3 regions of the Brevibacillus nitrificans genome follow, and region 3 is predicted to be linked to each of the others. Evidence: riboswitches for the same ligand, from Rfam matches in the RefSeq annotation. Region 3 holds a riboswitch; each other region holds the start of a gene.
The links. Region 3 has a riboswitch for thiamine pyrophosphate ahead of thiO (glycine oxidase ThiO). Riboswitches for the same ligand answer to the same signal wherever they lie in the genome.

Region 1 (4,281 bases), on a different contig from region 3:
GAGGTTACCGCCAGCAATGGAGGAGGCCCCATTAAACTGGAGGCTGAGCCCACACCGGAAAAAGCGCAGCAAAAAACCGGGCGGAAACGAACAGCGACGAACACCAGGGAAGCCGCCACACCAATCAAACAGGCAGCCGGAGAAAGCCCAGCCCCTGGTTCGACTACGAAGACGTTGCGTCGGAAAAAAACGACGGTATGACTGCCATCTGCACAAAAAAACCTGTCCTCCTACGGACAGGTTTTTTGGCTATCTCTGTACGAGCTTTTGCTGCACGATCGGCTCAATGTGGATGTGAACGGTATTGATCTTGTGGACCTTTTTCATACGCTCCTCGATCTTCTCCGTAATGGAATGGCTCTCTACGACATTCAAGTCCGGATCGACGTGGATCACGACATCGACAAGCACACTGCTTCCCAAGTAACGGGCCTTAATGTCCCCGACGTCTTCAACCCCGGTAATCCCGGAGATTGTCTCGCGCAGTTGTTCCAGCAGATCCTGATCGAAGCCGTCCGTCAACCGGTGTGTACAGTCCCGGAAGATGTCCCAAGCCGTTTTCAGGATGATCAGCCCAACAACAAACGCCGCCAAAGGATCCAGCCAGTTCAGATGAAATTGGGCACCTGCTACACCGACGAATGTCCCAATGCTGACCAACGCGTCCGAGCGATTATCGGCGGCGGCCGCCATCAGCGCCTGGCTGTTCGTTCTCTCAGCCAATGACCGGTTGTAACGATAAACACCAAACATAATGACCGCTGTGAAAAGAGCTGTCCAGCCCGCCAGCATGCTAGGAGCGGAGTGATTCGGGTCGAGGAAGGTGGGAACCGCGTCCGTAACCACCTGGATCCCAACGAATAGCATAATAAATGATGCGACAAGTGCGGAAATCGTCTCTGCCCGGAAATGGCCATAGGGATGATCCTGGTCAGGTGGTTTGCGGGCAATTTTCAAGCCAATCAGTACCGCAATGGATGCCACGACATCGGTTGAGTTGTTCAACCCGTCAGCCATCAAAGCTTCGGAGCTAGCCATGACCGCAATCGCTATCTTTAAAACGGAGCAAAAAATATAGGCAAAAATACTGACCCACGCCCCGCGTTCCCCTTGTTTAATATTCGAATACACATCCACACGCCATCACCTCTAAAATCTCTGTTGTCGACTACATCGGATAGGAATAAGAAGAACAAGTACACTTGCTAGCTTTTTCCGAACTTCATCGTATCAGACGCACTTCGTGTGGGTCTACAGAAACAGTTTTAGTCCGAGTCACGACTATAGGGAGGGGGAAAATGTGTTGCGCAGCCGCAATCTTTTTTTCCCTGTTCACACTTGCGCAAGCATCCAAAAACAGGTATGCTGTCCTTGCAACCAAAAACCAAAATGAATAACAGCACGGGAGCTTGGGAGTTACCAGGCTGAGAGGATGGCTATTGTGCCATCGACCGTTGAACCTGAACTGGGTAATGCCAGCGGAGGAATTGTCATAAACGACACGATCAGATATCGTGTATCTTTAGGATACCCGTATCTTTTCTTCTCTCGCGTCTGGCGTCGCATGCACTCATGCGGCGCTTTTTCGTGGCGCAGGGATTCTTTCCGCCTCCCGGGTTCGCGCTGTTTGCAACCATGACAAGGAGGTTTTATTATGTCCAGAACCAGCAAATCCCCCTTCTCCATCTCCCCCGTATCCGCTTTTCCTGGAAGCCGCAAAATGTATTTGCAAGGCAGCACCCCTGACATTCTCGTTCCCATGAGGGAGATTTCCCAGCATCCCACAAAAGGGATCCACACAGAAACTCCCAATCCGCCCATCCCTGTCTATGACACCAGTGGTCCTTACACAGCTGATGATTATATTCCGGACATCCAAAAAGGACTCCCGCCGATCCGTGCCGCTTGGGTTCAATCCCGCCAGGATACGGAAGCTTATCAGGGACGTCCTCTGCCGCTATTGGACGACAGCTACAATCACGACAGCTCCCCCCGGGAGAAACAGCTGCCCCTGCGTGCTCGTCCGGGCCGTGTCGTCACACAGCTTCGATACGCGAAGGAAGGGATTGTAACACCCGAAATGGAGTTCGTGGCCCTTCGTGAAGGAGTCGATCCCGAGTTTGTCCGAGAAGAGATTGCCCACGGTCGTGCCATTCTTCCCGTCAACATCAATCACCCTGAAAGTGAACCCATGATCATCGGCCGCAGCTTTCATGTGAAGGTGAATGCAAACATCGGCACCTCCGCAGTCACTTCTTCCATCGGAGAGGAAGTGGAAAAAATGATTTGGGCAGTTCGCTGGGGTGCTGATACGATCATGGATCTGTCAACCGGCTCTCACATTCATACGACCCGTGAATGGATCATCCGCAACTGCCCGGTGCCAGTCGGCACGGTTCCGATCTATCAGGCACTGGAGAAGGTAAAGGGAAAGGCGGAGGATCTTACCTGGGAGATCTATCGGGATACCTTGATCGAACAGGCCGAGCAAGGGGTGGACTACTTTACGATCCACGCCGGGGCGCTGCTGCGCTATATCCCTCTTACTGCCAAGCGTGTAACCGGCATCGTTTCTCGAGGGGGCTCCATCCTCGCTGCCTGGTGCCTCGCTCACCATGAAGAGAATTTCCTCTATACGCACTTTGAAGAAATTTGCGAGATCTTGCAGGCATACGATATCGCTGTGTCCTTAGGAGACGGGCTGCGCCCAGGCTCCATCGCCGACGCGAATGACGAGGCGCAGTTTGCAGAGCTGGAAACCTTAGGAGAGCTGACTCGAATCGCATGGAAATACGATGTTCAAGTGATGATTGAAGGCCCCGGCCACGTCCCTATGCATCAAATCAAGGAGAACATGGAAAAGCAGCTGACGCTATGCCACGAAGCTCCCTTCTACACATTAGGGCCTTTGACGACAGATATAGCACCTGGCTATGACCACATCACATCAGCTATCGGCGCTGCCATGATCGGTTGGTTTGGTACAGCCATGCTGTGCTACGTCACCCCGAAAGAACATCTGGGGCTGCCAAACAAGGAGGACGTGCGAAACGGGCTGATCGCGTACAAAATCGCCGCCCACGCTGCTGATCTGGCGAAGGGACATCCGCGAGCCAAAGAGCGAGATGACGCCTTGTCCAAGGCCCGCTTTGAATTTCGCTGGGTCGATCAGTTCAACCTCTCTCTCGACCCTGAGCGTGCCAGGGAGTACCATGATGAGACGCTTCCCTTTGAGGGGGCGAAATCTGCTCATTTTTGCTCAATGTGCGGTCCCAAATTTTGCAGCATGAAAATTACGCAGGACATCCGGGCCTATGCGCAAGAAAAGCAACTGAAGGAGGAAAACGCACTGGAAATCGGGATGAAGGAAAAAGCCGAGCAGTTTCGCTCCCAAGGAAATCGGCTGTACACCTAGCACCCAAAAAGGAGGTACGTTTCTATGGATCAGGCTATCCAGCTCCGCGATGAAATCCAGCGTTTGCAGGAGCTCACCCGTGAGTACCAGCGTAAGCTCCTTGCTTTGCAAAAAAATTGTGCCCACCAGTTTCAGGAGACACCACTGTCCCGCACCTGCGTGAAGTGTCTTTTGACGGAGAGTCTCTACTATTAATAGGGAATAAAAAAGACAGCAAAAAGACCGAAGAGCAGCTCTCTTCGGTCTTATCGTTACCTTGCTTTGTCCATCACTCGTTCATAAACCGAACGCTTTTGCTTCCCAGCTCACCTAGCCGCCACAACGCGATGCTGCGATAGCCTTCACCGGATACGATCTCTGCCCATGTCTGGAGAGTGGTTTCATCCGCGTACCAGACCGTATGCTTTTGTTTGTTCTGGTCGACATACTGGAAGTGGATACTGCCGCTGGCGTTATCTCTTCGCGGCATTTCCAGACTGGATTTCGCGAGCTCGGCAGCCTGCTTTTCCGTGACAGCAGCAGCCTCTCCATTTTCAGCCCAGTCAAAGCCACCCGCTGACAAGGCAATCACTTTTTCGCCCGGAACCACCTTCATCCGAGTCGTAAGCTCCGTAATAAAGGAGCGGTCTGCCTTTGGTCCAGGATCGCTTTGCAAGCCGTGCAGATTGTAGGCCATCATAACATAGACCGGCCCCTCTGGCAGCGAAAGAGTTTCAATCGGCGTCCGTGGTTCCAGTACGATCCGCAGCGTTTTATCCTGCTCCTGCAGCCGCTGATAAAGCTCCTTGAAAAACGCTAGCAGATTTCCCCAATCCTTTTCCTCGATGCGCTCGTAGTCGATTTCTACCCCATGAAACTGATACTCT
Region 2 (4,281 bases), on a different contig from region 3:
CCTTCGATGACAGCGGGATTAATCGTGTTGCTGCCAGCTGGAAAGCCCGGATACGCTTTCATGACTGCCCAGTGGCGCTCCAGATCCTGAAGCGATGCAATGACCTTCATCATCTTTTCGATTGCAGAGGCACCTTTCACTCTCCCGCCAGCATGGATCGTTTTTGCCCGCATCCCGTCGTGCAAGGTCGTCGGGCTTTCGATCGTAATCCAGCCCGTGATGACACCGCCCTGCCCTTGCATATGCAGGTCGCTTGTATCCACGACCACCGCGTAGTCAGCCTGATAGCCTCTCTCGATGGCAGCCAGCGTGCCCGCTTCACCGGCTTCTTCCCCGATGACCGACTGGAACAGCAGATCGCCCCTCAGCTCTACGCCGTGTTCGCGAAGCATTTTGATCGCAAATAGGCTGGCGGCTATACCACCTTTCATATCAGCTACTCCGCGTCCATACCAACGGCCGTCCTTTCCTTTCGTCAAAGCAAACGGCGGATACGTCCAGCCCGCATCATCTCCGACCTCTGCTACGTCGATATGCCCGTTTATGATCAAGCTGTTCGCAGTCGCGGACGCAGAACCTTTGAGCGTGCCCACCACATTGTCATCGCCAGGAAACACTGGCCAGCGATCGATTGCAAAGCCCAGCCCCTGCAATTCTTTCACAATCAAGCTCTGCGCCTGCTCACTATTTCGTGCAGGCGGGCTGACTGTCGGGTACGAAACCAGGTGGCCCAGCAGGTCAAACAACTCCTCTTGTCGACTGGCGATTGCCTCGACTGCTGCACGTACCCCGCTCACGCTACTCAATCATCCCTTCTGTTGGGCTGCTTGCCGAAGCGTAGCGTTTTTTCGCGATGCGTCCTGCCAAAAAGCCTTTTCGACCCGCTTCCACGCCCAGCTTCATCGCTTCTGCCATCAGCACCGGATTGTCTGCCAGCGCTACTGCGGTATTTAAAAGCACGCCATCCGCGCCAAGCTCCATGGCTTTTGCGCAATCCGCTGGCGCACCGATGCCCGCGTCGACGATGATTGGTACTTTTGCATCCTCGATAATGAAGCGCAGGTTGTTTTCATGCACGATCCCTTGACCGGAACCGATCGGAGAAGCTCCCGGCATCACTGCGTGAACGCCTGCTTCCTGCAAACGGCGCGCAAGAATCGGGTCATCGTTGGTGTAAGTCAAGACGATGAAGCCTTCCTCCACCAAAATTTTGGATGCCTCCAGTGTGCCGATTGGATCTGGCAGCAATGTTTTGGGATCGCCGATAACTTCGACCTTGATCATGTCGCACAAGCCAGATGCTTTCGCCAGGCGAGCGATACGCACAGCCTCTTCCGCCGTGTATGCCCCTGCTGTATTCGGCAGCAGCGTGAATTTTTTCAGGTCGAGCTGTTCCAAAAAGTTAGGCTCGTGTGGATTTTCCAAATTCAGTCGACGAATGGCAAAAGTGAGAATCTCTGCCTCTGATACCTCGACTGCCTTGCCTTGTGTTTCCAAATCAGCAAACTTACCCGTTCCCAAGAGCAAGCGGGAGCGAAACTCGTACGGTCCAATTTTCCATGTATCCATCAGGATCATCCTCCTCCAACAAAGTGAACGATTTCAATACGATCTCCATCCATAATCGGTGCTTCCTCATAGCGGGAGCGGTCGATGATTTCCCCGTTTTGCTCCACGACTACGATCTTCTCCTGCAGCTGATAGGACGCGAGCAGTGCGCGTACATTCTGGACATCATCAGCCAGCTCCACCTTTTTCCCATTCAGAACTACGACCATCGTATTCCTCCTATCCGTAAGAAATCCTCAATCGAGGCGTGTTCAAGGAGGAGCGACCGCGTTTTAGCGGAAAGTTTTCATGCGCTCCGGAATTCATAAACGGAAACGCTTATAAATTCCTTTACGTTAAAAAACGGCTCCTCCCGTCGCTGGAAATCATCCAGTCAAAACAGAAGAAGCCGTTTCCCTAATCATCACGCAGATAGTTTACAAAAAAAACCATCCGCCGTGGATGGTTTTGGTTCATAACGATTCGTTATACCTCTTCCTCCGCTGGCATGACCCAGTTCAGGTTCAACGGTCAGTAACACGTTCGTTACAATCTCAGCCAACTATGCTCGGCCCCCGCTTGGTAGTGTTCTTATTCATTTGTCGTGCTTTCGATTCTTACAGTATCACTCTATTTCTATTTTGTAAAGGTTTCCTTGTGCATCGCTTCCAGCTCCACCAGACAGCGCTGCGCCCACAGGGACATTTTCTTCAATTTCTCCATCTCTCGTTCCATCGCAATCCGCACCGATTCCTTGTAGTCAGGAATCGCTCCGTTATACCGCATCACGGCATTGCTTGGGCACATGAACTTTTCCTGGTACGACAGCGCTGGGCGTTGATGAAACAAAGGTACGTCGACCTCAAACGATGTATGCAAGTCACCCTGGGTCGGGAACTTGGTGACAGCCAGTACCTTTACGAGCAGCTTGGAATCATGGTTCTCGAGAACTTCCGTAATGTATTCCCCAGTCTTTTGCGTGACGCGTACGATATCACCCGGATTCCACATCATGGCGCGATCATCCTCCTCTGTTATTTCTTTCGTGATCTTTTAGGACAAAGCTGCCTTCAACAGCTGCTTTGCATGGTCAAGGACTTCGTGCACCGGTCGGTTTGGCTGACCGCCGCCTTGTGCCATAGCCGCATTCCCTCCGCCTTTTCCGTCGATCAAAGGCAGGGTATCCTTGATCAGCTGATTGACTGCCACGTCAACCTCTGCGCCACGGGCAAAGACAAGCTGCAGCTTTTCACCTGTCGCTGCCAGCAGGCACACAACGTCCGGAGCTTGTGCTACAGCTTGATGAGCAAATTGCTGCAGCTGCTGGATCGAGCGGTCGCTAAAGGCTATCTCCAAAAGCCGTACGCCTCCCAGCTGATCCGCTTGAGCGAGATACTGACGCACCTCCACTTCAAGCAGTTGACGCTCTTTTTCCAGCAAGCTTTGCTTCATTGTGTCACGCTCGGCGACCAGTCTTTCTGCTTGCGCTATAAGCTCAGCATCACTGGTCATGAGCAGCTTCGAGACCTCCCGCACCATGGCCTGTTTTCTCGTATAATCTCGCAAGGCTCGCCAGCCGCAAATAAATTCCAGCCGAATATTGCCCCGATGACGCTCCCATCCCAAAATTTTGATCATGCCCACTTCACCGGTATGTGCAGGGTGTGTCCCCCCACATGGATTGTAATCAAAATCGGGAATGATCACGACACGGATGTTTTCAGTAACGGTCGGCTGCTTTTTCAGCGGCAATGTCGCCAGCTCTTCGTCGTCTACAAAACGGGCGGAAATCGGCCGATTTTCCAGAACAATCTGGTTGGCACGCTGCTCGACTGCTTCCCATACCTCTGGGGTCAGCTCATCGAGTCTTACATCGATCGTGACTCGTTCTTTTCCCAAATGAAAAGCAACGGTCTCCGCTCCCACTACCTCCAGGAAAGATGCCGACAAAATGTGCTGACCGGCATGCTGCTGCATATGGTCAAATCGACGTTCCCAGTCGATGCTGCCTTCGAGCTGCACCATTTCTTCCGGGATGGGGGATGCTAAGCGATGACGGACTTCTCCGTCTACTTCCTCTACATCGATGACACGCGTTTCACCAAGATGACCATGATCGGATGGCTGTCCACCACCAGTCGGATAAAAAGCAGTCTGACTCAATACCACATAGGGCGTGCCGTTTTCTTCCACGCCTCGCTTCGTTACTTCAGCCGTAAATGTTTTCACATAGGCATCCTGGTAATACAGTCTGTCCTTCATTTTCCCTGACTCCTTACCGCAAGAAGCAAAAACACATTTGCGCTGCTTCCGCCATTTTCTCCCGTACGGGGTTGCTAGTATAATAGATAAGTAGGAGGTGTTTCTTTTGTCCAAAAAGTATTTTACTCCCGAGGAAGCCAATGAACTGCTGCCCTATGTACGCGCAGAGCTTTCCTTTATGCAGGAAGCCAAACGCACTTTCTATAAGCTCTATCAACAGCGCGAAGAAGTGAAAAAGCTTTTGCCCGTGGATGAGAGCGAGCTCTTTGCCGTTGAATGCCGCCTGGAATTTATGGAAATGGAAGCCAAGATGCGTATCACACGTCTTCTAGAAAAAGGCGTTCAAGTGAAAGATGTCGATATCGGCTTGTTTGATTTCCCGGCGATGATCAATGGCGAAGAAGTCCTCCTGTGCTGGCGCGAGGGAGAAAGTGAGATCACTCACTACCACGGATTGCATGAAGGCTTTCA
Region 3 (4,281 bases):
CGCCGCCGTATCCACCATAGGAGGTCCACTCTGGATAACCACCGCCAAAGTCGCCTCCCCATGGCTGCCTGCTGGCTACCTCTTCTACCTCCAGCTCATCTATCTCTGCTTCCGGATCCTCCACTTCGACATACACGTTTTGATCATCGAAATCCACGATCACGCCTTCGAATACTTGGCCGTCGATCGCTTCAATGCGCACCTTTTTCTCCAAATGCTCCTTGATTACGTTGTGCACATTATGGCGTATATCCTTAATCATGCTGACTGTCTGAAAGTCAACCTGATAAAGGTTTTTGTCATCCTCAGACTGCATGGAAACTCCTCCCCTTCTGGTGTTTCTTTATTACCATATACAAGAGCCCATGGGGAGGTGTACCGTTTTCCATACAAGACTAGCCCAATTTATCGAAAGGCAGCTCTAAAGTGGATCACGAAAGGAACCGACTGGGCAGGAAGGGCTCGAGCCCCTCTGACTGTCCGCTCTCCAGGTAATCGGCCATGCGTATCGCGGTGACTGGCGACAGCAGTATGCCGTTTCGAAAGTGTCCACCTGCAAGCGAGAGCCCCTCCCAGCCAGGCACAGGTCCGAGCAAAGGCTTGCCGTCTGCTGTCGCTGGACGAAGCCCTCCCCATGCCTCCAGAAACGCTGCCGCGTGCAGGGCAGGCACGTACGGCATGACGCCGTTCAGGACACTTGCCAGTCCAGCCAGCGTAACTTCCCGCTGAAAACCGCTTTCGTCCTCTGTGGCTCCGATGACGATCTTTCCGTCCTTCTTCGGTGTAATGTATCCCGATGTCCCGAAAATCACAGTACGCAAAGGAATGCCTACAGAGGACACGGCTGCGATCTGACCGCGTACCGGCCTCACCGGAATAGCCAAATCGAGCATTTCCAGCATGATCCCTGCCCACGCACCGGAAGCAACGATGGTATGATCTGCACGGATAGGTCCCGAGGTCGTCTCTACACCGATCACACGACCCGCTTTTACAGCGATCCCTTTGACCACACAACCAGACAAAAGCGCAACCCCCTGGATTTTGCAGGCAGTCACGAGGGATCGCAGCAACAGCCGATTGTTGATATGACCTTCTCCTGGCGAGTAAATGCCCGCCTGCACGCGATCTGTCAAAAGCGGCTCCACTACTAGAAGCTCTTTGGCGCCCATCCAGTGAACATCATACCCGGCTTCCTTTTGCCACAGATATTTGGCACGAAGCTGTTCACTCTCTGCATCGTCCATGGCAACGGTAACGAGGCCTTCCAGACTCAGCTGGACATCGCCAGCCGTATGCTCCTCCAGCTCCTGCGCCCACTGTGGATACAAGCGCAACGACTCCATCCCAAGCTCCACCATCGGGCCAGGCACAGAAAATTCTTTCAAGGGCGCCAGCATGCCCGCTGCTGCCGAGGATGCTTGCCCGCCCCATTCTCCCTGCTCTACCAGCGTGACGGCCATCCCCCGCCGAGACAGCTCATACGCCAGACTAAGCCCTATAATTCCTCCGCCGACTACCAGACAATCACTCATCTTTTTCTCTCCCTCTCTCCTGTCCATAGGCAAAAAGCCCACCGATTCCCTCACAGGAAAAGGTGGGCTCATACGCATACGACAAAAAGCCAAGCGCTGTTCGCTCGCAACCACTTCCCTGCGCCGGCATGATCCGGATCAGGTGCAATGGGTCGATGGTCGTCGCTGCCATCCTCTCAGCCCCGCATGAAGGACTCCCCAAGTTGCTTTCACGTTATGTCATTTTCTTTGACCAGTATAGACCTCTTTTTGCCGATCTGACAAGTAGGAAAACAGAATGATTAGTCCTCGTCCTTCACATCGTAGCTATCCGGGATCGGCTCGTGGAGAGCAGCTTCCTCCCACTCGCGCAATCTGCGCATTTCCTCCAAGTGGTGCTTGAACTGATCCTTGTTAATCAGATATTCATTGCCATCGTGGACGGCCCGAATCCGCCCTTCCTTGATCTTTTCCAAAATGAACGTCACCGGAAGCTCCAAATATTCAGCTGTTTCGGCAACGGTCAAGTACGTCTTGTTCTCTTTCAATCTAGCCTCCAGTTCCGCTTTCTGCCGTTCGTAGCCAGGCTTGCCCAGCAAGGCAAACATATTGGCTTTGTAAGCCTCCACCCCTGGCTGATCAAACGGATTGACGCCCAGCAAATAGCCGCTGATCCCGCACGCTTTTTCAAAAAAGTAGATCAGTCCGCCCAAATGATAGGCGTTTGCTTCTGGTATTTCCACCAAAAGATTCGGTACCCCGCCATCTACATGAGCCAGTACCGTTCCTTCGAAAGCCTTTTTATTGACAAACCCCATCTGCTTGCCCGAGAGGAAGTTCAATCCATCCACATCAGTGGGATCCTCCTGAACGGTCACATCGACAACGGGAGTTTTTACGGAAATGACGGTCTCAAACAACGTCCGCATGCCATCCTGTATGTACTGACCCATCGAGTGCAAATCGGTTGAAAACTCCGCCGAGGCAGGAAAGATCCCTTTCCCATCCTTGCCCTCTGATTCGCCAAAGAGCTGCTTCCACCATTCAGAGAAATAGCGGAATTGCGGCTCGTAGCTGACCAACAGCTCCACGGTCTTGCCCTTGCGATACAGGGCGTTGCGGATCGCGGCATACTGGTAGCACGGGTTTTCTTCCAAATCCTGCTTCAAGTACCGCGCACGGGCATCGGCTGCTCCCTGCATGAGTGCGTCCAGATTGGCTCCGCTCACCGCGATGGGAAGCAATCCGACTGCAGTCAGTACCGAATACCTGCCACCGATGTCATCAGGAATGACAAAGCTTTCGTAGCCTTGCTCATCCGCCAGTTTTTTGAGCGAACCACGCGCCCGATCGGTCGTGATGTAAATGCGCTTCTTCGACCCCTCCGGTCCGTACTTCTTGACCAGCCAGTCGCGAAGCAAGCGAAACGCGATCGCAGGCTCTGTAGTCGTGCCTGATTTGGAAATAACGTTGATCGACACGTCTTTGCCATCCAGGACGTCCAGCAAATGGGAGATGTAGACGGGACTAATATTGTTCCCGACAAAATAGATTTCCGGGGCGCGCCGCTTCGCCTTGGGCAGCAGATTGTAAAAGCTGTGTCCCAAAATGTCCAGTACCGCCTTTGCCCCCAAATAAGAACCACCGATTCCAATCACCAAAAGCACATCTGAATCAGACTGAATACGTGTTGCTGCTCTCTGAATCCGCTTGTATTCACCACGATCATACTGTTCGGGCAGATCCACCCACCCGAGAAAATCTCTGCCTGGTCCTGTCTTTTTGTGCAGCATCTCATGCGCTTGTCCAATCGCTGGAGCGAGCAGCTCCCATTCATGTGGCCTGACAAAAGCAAGAGCATTGGAGTAATCAAATCGGATCGCTTGGTTCATGGCTCCCCTCCCAGGAACGTTCTTCCTCCCTTATCTTATCACGCAAAATCCGCAGAAAGTACTTTCCGTCAAAACATAGCAAAATGTGACCAAAATATGAACGTTTCGTCACGTGTGTTACCTTTTTCTACAGATTCCGTACAAGTCTTCGGGTAACGAAATAACAGAAATGGAAAAAACCAAGGAGAAAATGATCATGAAAAAACGCTGGTGGATCATCGGTTCCGTGGCAGCCGTACTGGTTGTCGGAGTCGTCGGTTTCAACATGATGGGCTCCAAACAGGCAATGGGTCTGCCCGTAAACATCGGAGCTGCGACCAAATCAGCACTGGAAAGCCGGATTTTGACGTCGGGGGTCGTCACCGTAGAAGACAAGCAAAAGCTGTTTGTGAACGTCACAGGTACGTTGCGCGAATTTTCCGTCAAAGAAGGCGACAAGGTGAAAAAGGGCCAGGTCATCGGAAAAATCGATACGACCGATGTAGAGAGCCGCATCTTGGACCTGGAGGCCCAGCTCGAGCTGGCAAAAGCCAATCTGGCAAAGGTTCAGGCTGGCAGTGAACCGGAGGAAGTCGCACAAGAGCGTGAACGATTGTCGCAAGCACAGAGAGAGTACGATACTGCCAAGCGCGAATACGATCGCATCAGCCAGCTGCACACCTCAGGGGCTTCCACTTCCCAAGAGCTGGACAAAGCAAAATCCGCTGTGGATTCTGCCCTCTCGACCTTGAATGTCGCCAAGCAGCAGCTGGCGCTCAAACAAAAGGGGCCGCGCAAGGAAGAAATCGCCTCCCAAGAAGCACAAATCAACAAGCTGCTGGTAGAAAAAAGCCAGCTGGACAAAGAACGCGTCCAAAGCGTCGTCGTAGCACCTG

Region 1: it holds a riboswitch for thiamine pyrophosphate, as region 3 does, so the genes downstream of both, thiC (phosphomethylpyrimidine synthase ThiC) here and thiO (glycine oxidase ThiO) in region 3, are expected to answer to the same signal.
Region 2: it holds a riboswitch for thiamine pyrophosphate, as region 3 does, so the genes downstream of both, thiS (sulfur carrier protein ThiS) here and thiO (glycine oxidase ThiO) in region 3, are expected to answer to the same signal.

What each region holds. Positions count from the first base shown of each region.
Region 1 covers NZ_RHHU01000003.1:150,935-155,215, reverse strand. The annotation lists gene ku (non-homologous end joining protein Ku) at 1-201, shown strand, start outside; gene EDM59_RS02635 (cation diffusion facilitator family transporter) at 250-1,137, opposite strand; TPP riboswitch at 1,392-1,503, shown strand; gene thiC (phosphomethylpyrimidine synthase ThiC) at 1,655-3,415, shown strand; gene EDM59_RS30910 (hypothetical protein) at 3,440-3,610, shown strand; gene EDM59_RS02625 (glycosyl hydrolase family 18 protein) at 3,684-4,281, opposite strand, start outside.
Region 2 covers NZ_RHHU01000003.1:505,742-510,022, reverse strand. The annotation lists gene EDM59_RS04410 (acetylornithine deacetylase) at 1-806, opposite strand, end outside; gene EDM59_RS04405 (thiazole synthase) at 799-1,569, opposite strand; gene thiS (sulfur carrier protein ThiS) at 1,575-1,778, opposite strand; TPP riboswitch at 2,027-2,137, opposite strand; gene kapB (kinase-associated lipoprotein KapB) at 2,185-2,562, opposite strand; gene EDM59_RS04390 (alanyl-tRNA editing protein) at 2,602-3,810, opposite strand; gene EDM59_RS04385 (DUF2203 domain-containing protein) at 3,917-4,281, shown strand, end outside.
Region 3 covers NZ_RHHU01000011.1:149,862-154,142, forward strand. The annotation lists gene EDM59_RS18720 (LSm family protein) at 1-316, opposite strand, end outside; gene thiO (glycine oxidase ThiO) at 432-1,535, opposite strand; TPP riboswitch at 1,634-1,746, opposite strand; gene EDM59_RS31705 (excisionase family DNA-binding protein) at 1,817-2,062, opposite strand; partial or broken gene EDM59_RS18730 (glucose-6-phosphate isomerase) at 2,057-3,406, opposite strand; gene EDM59_RS18735 (efflux RND transporter periplasmic adaptor subunit) at 3,603-4,281, shown strand, end outside.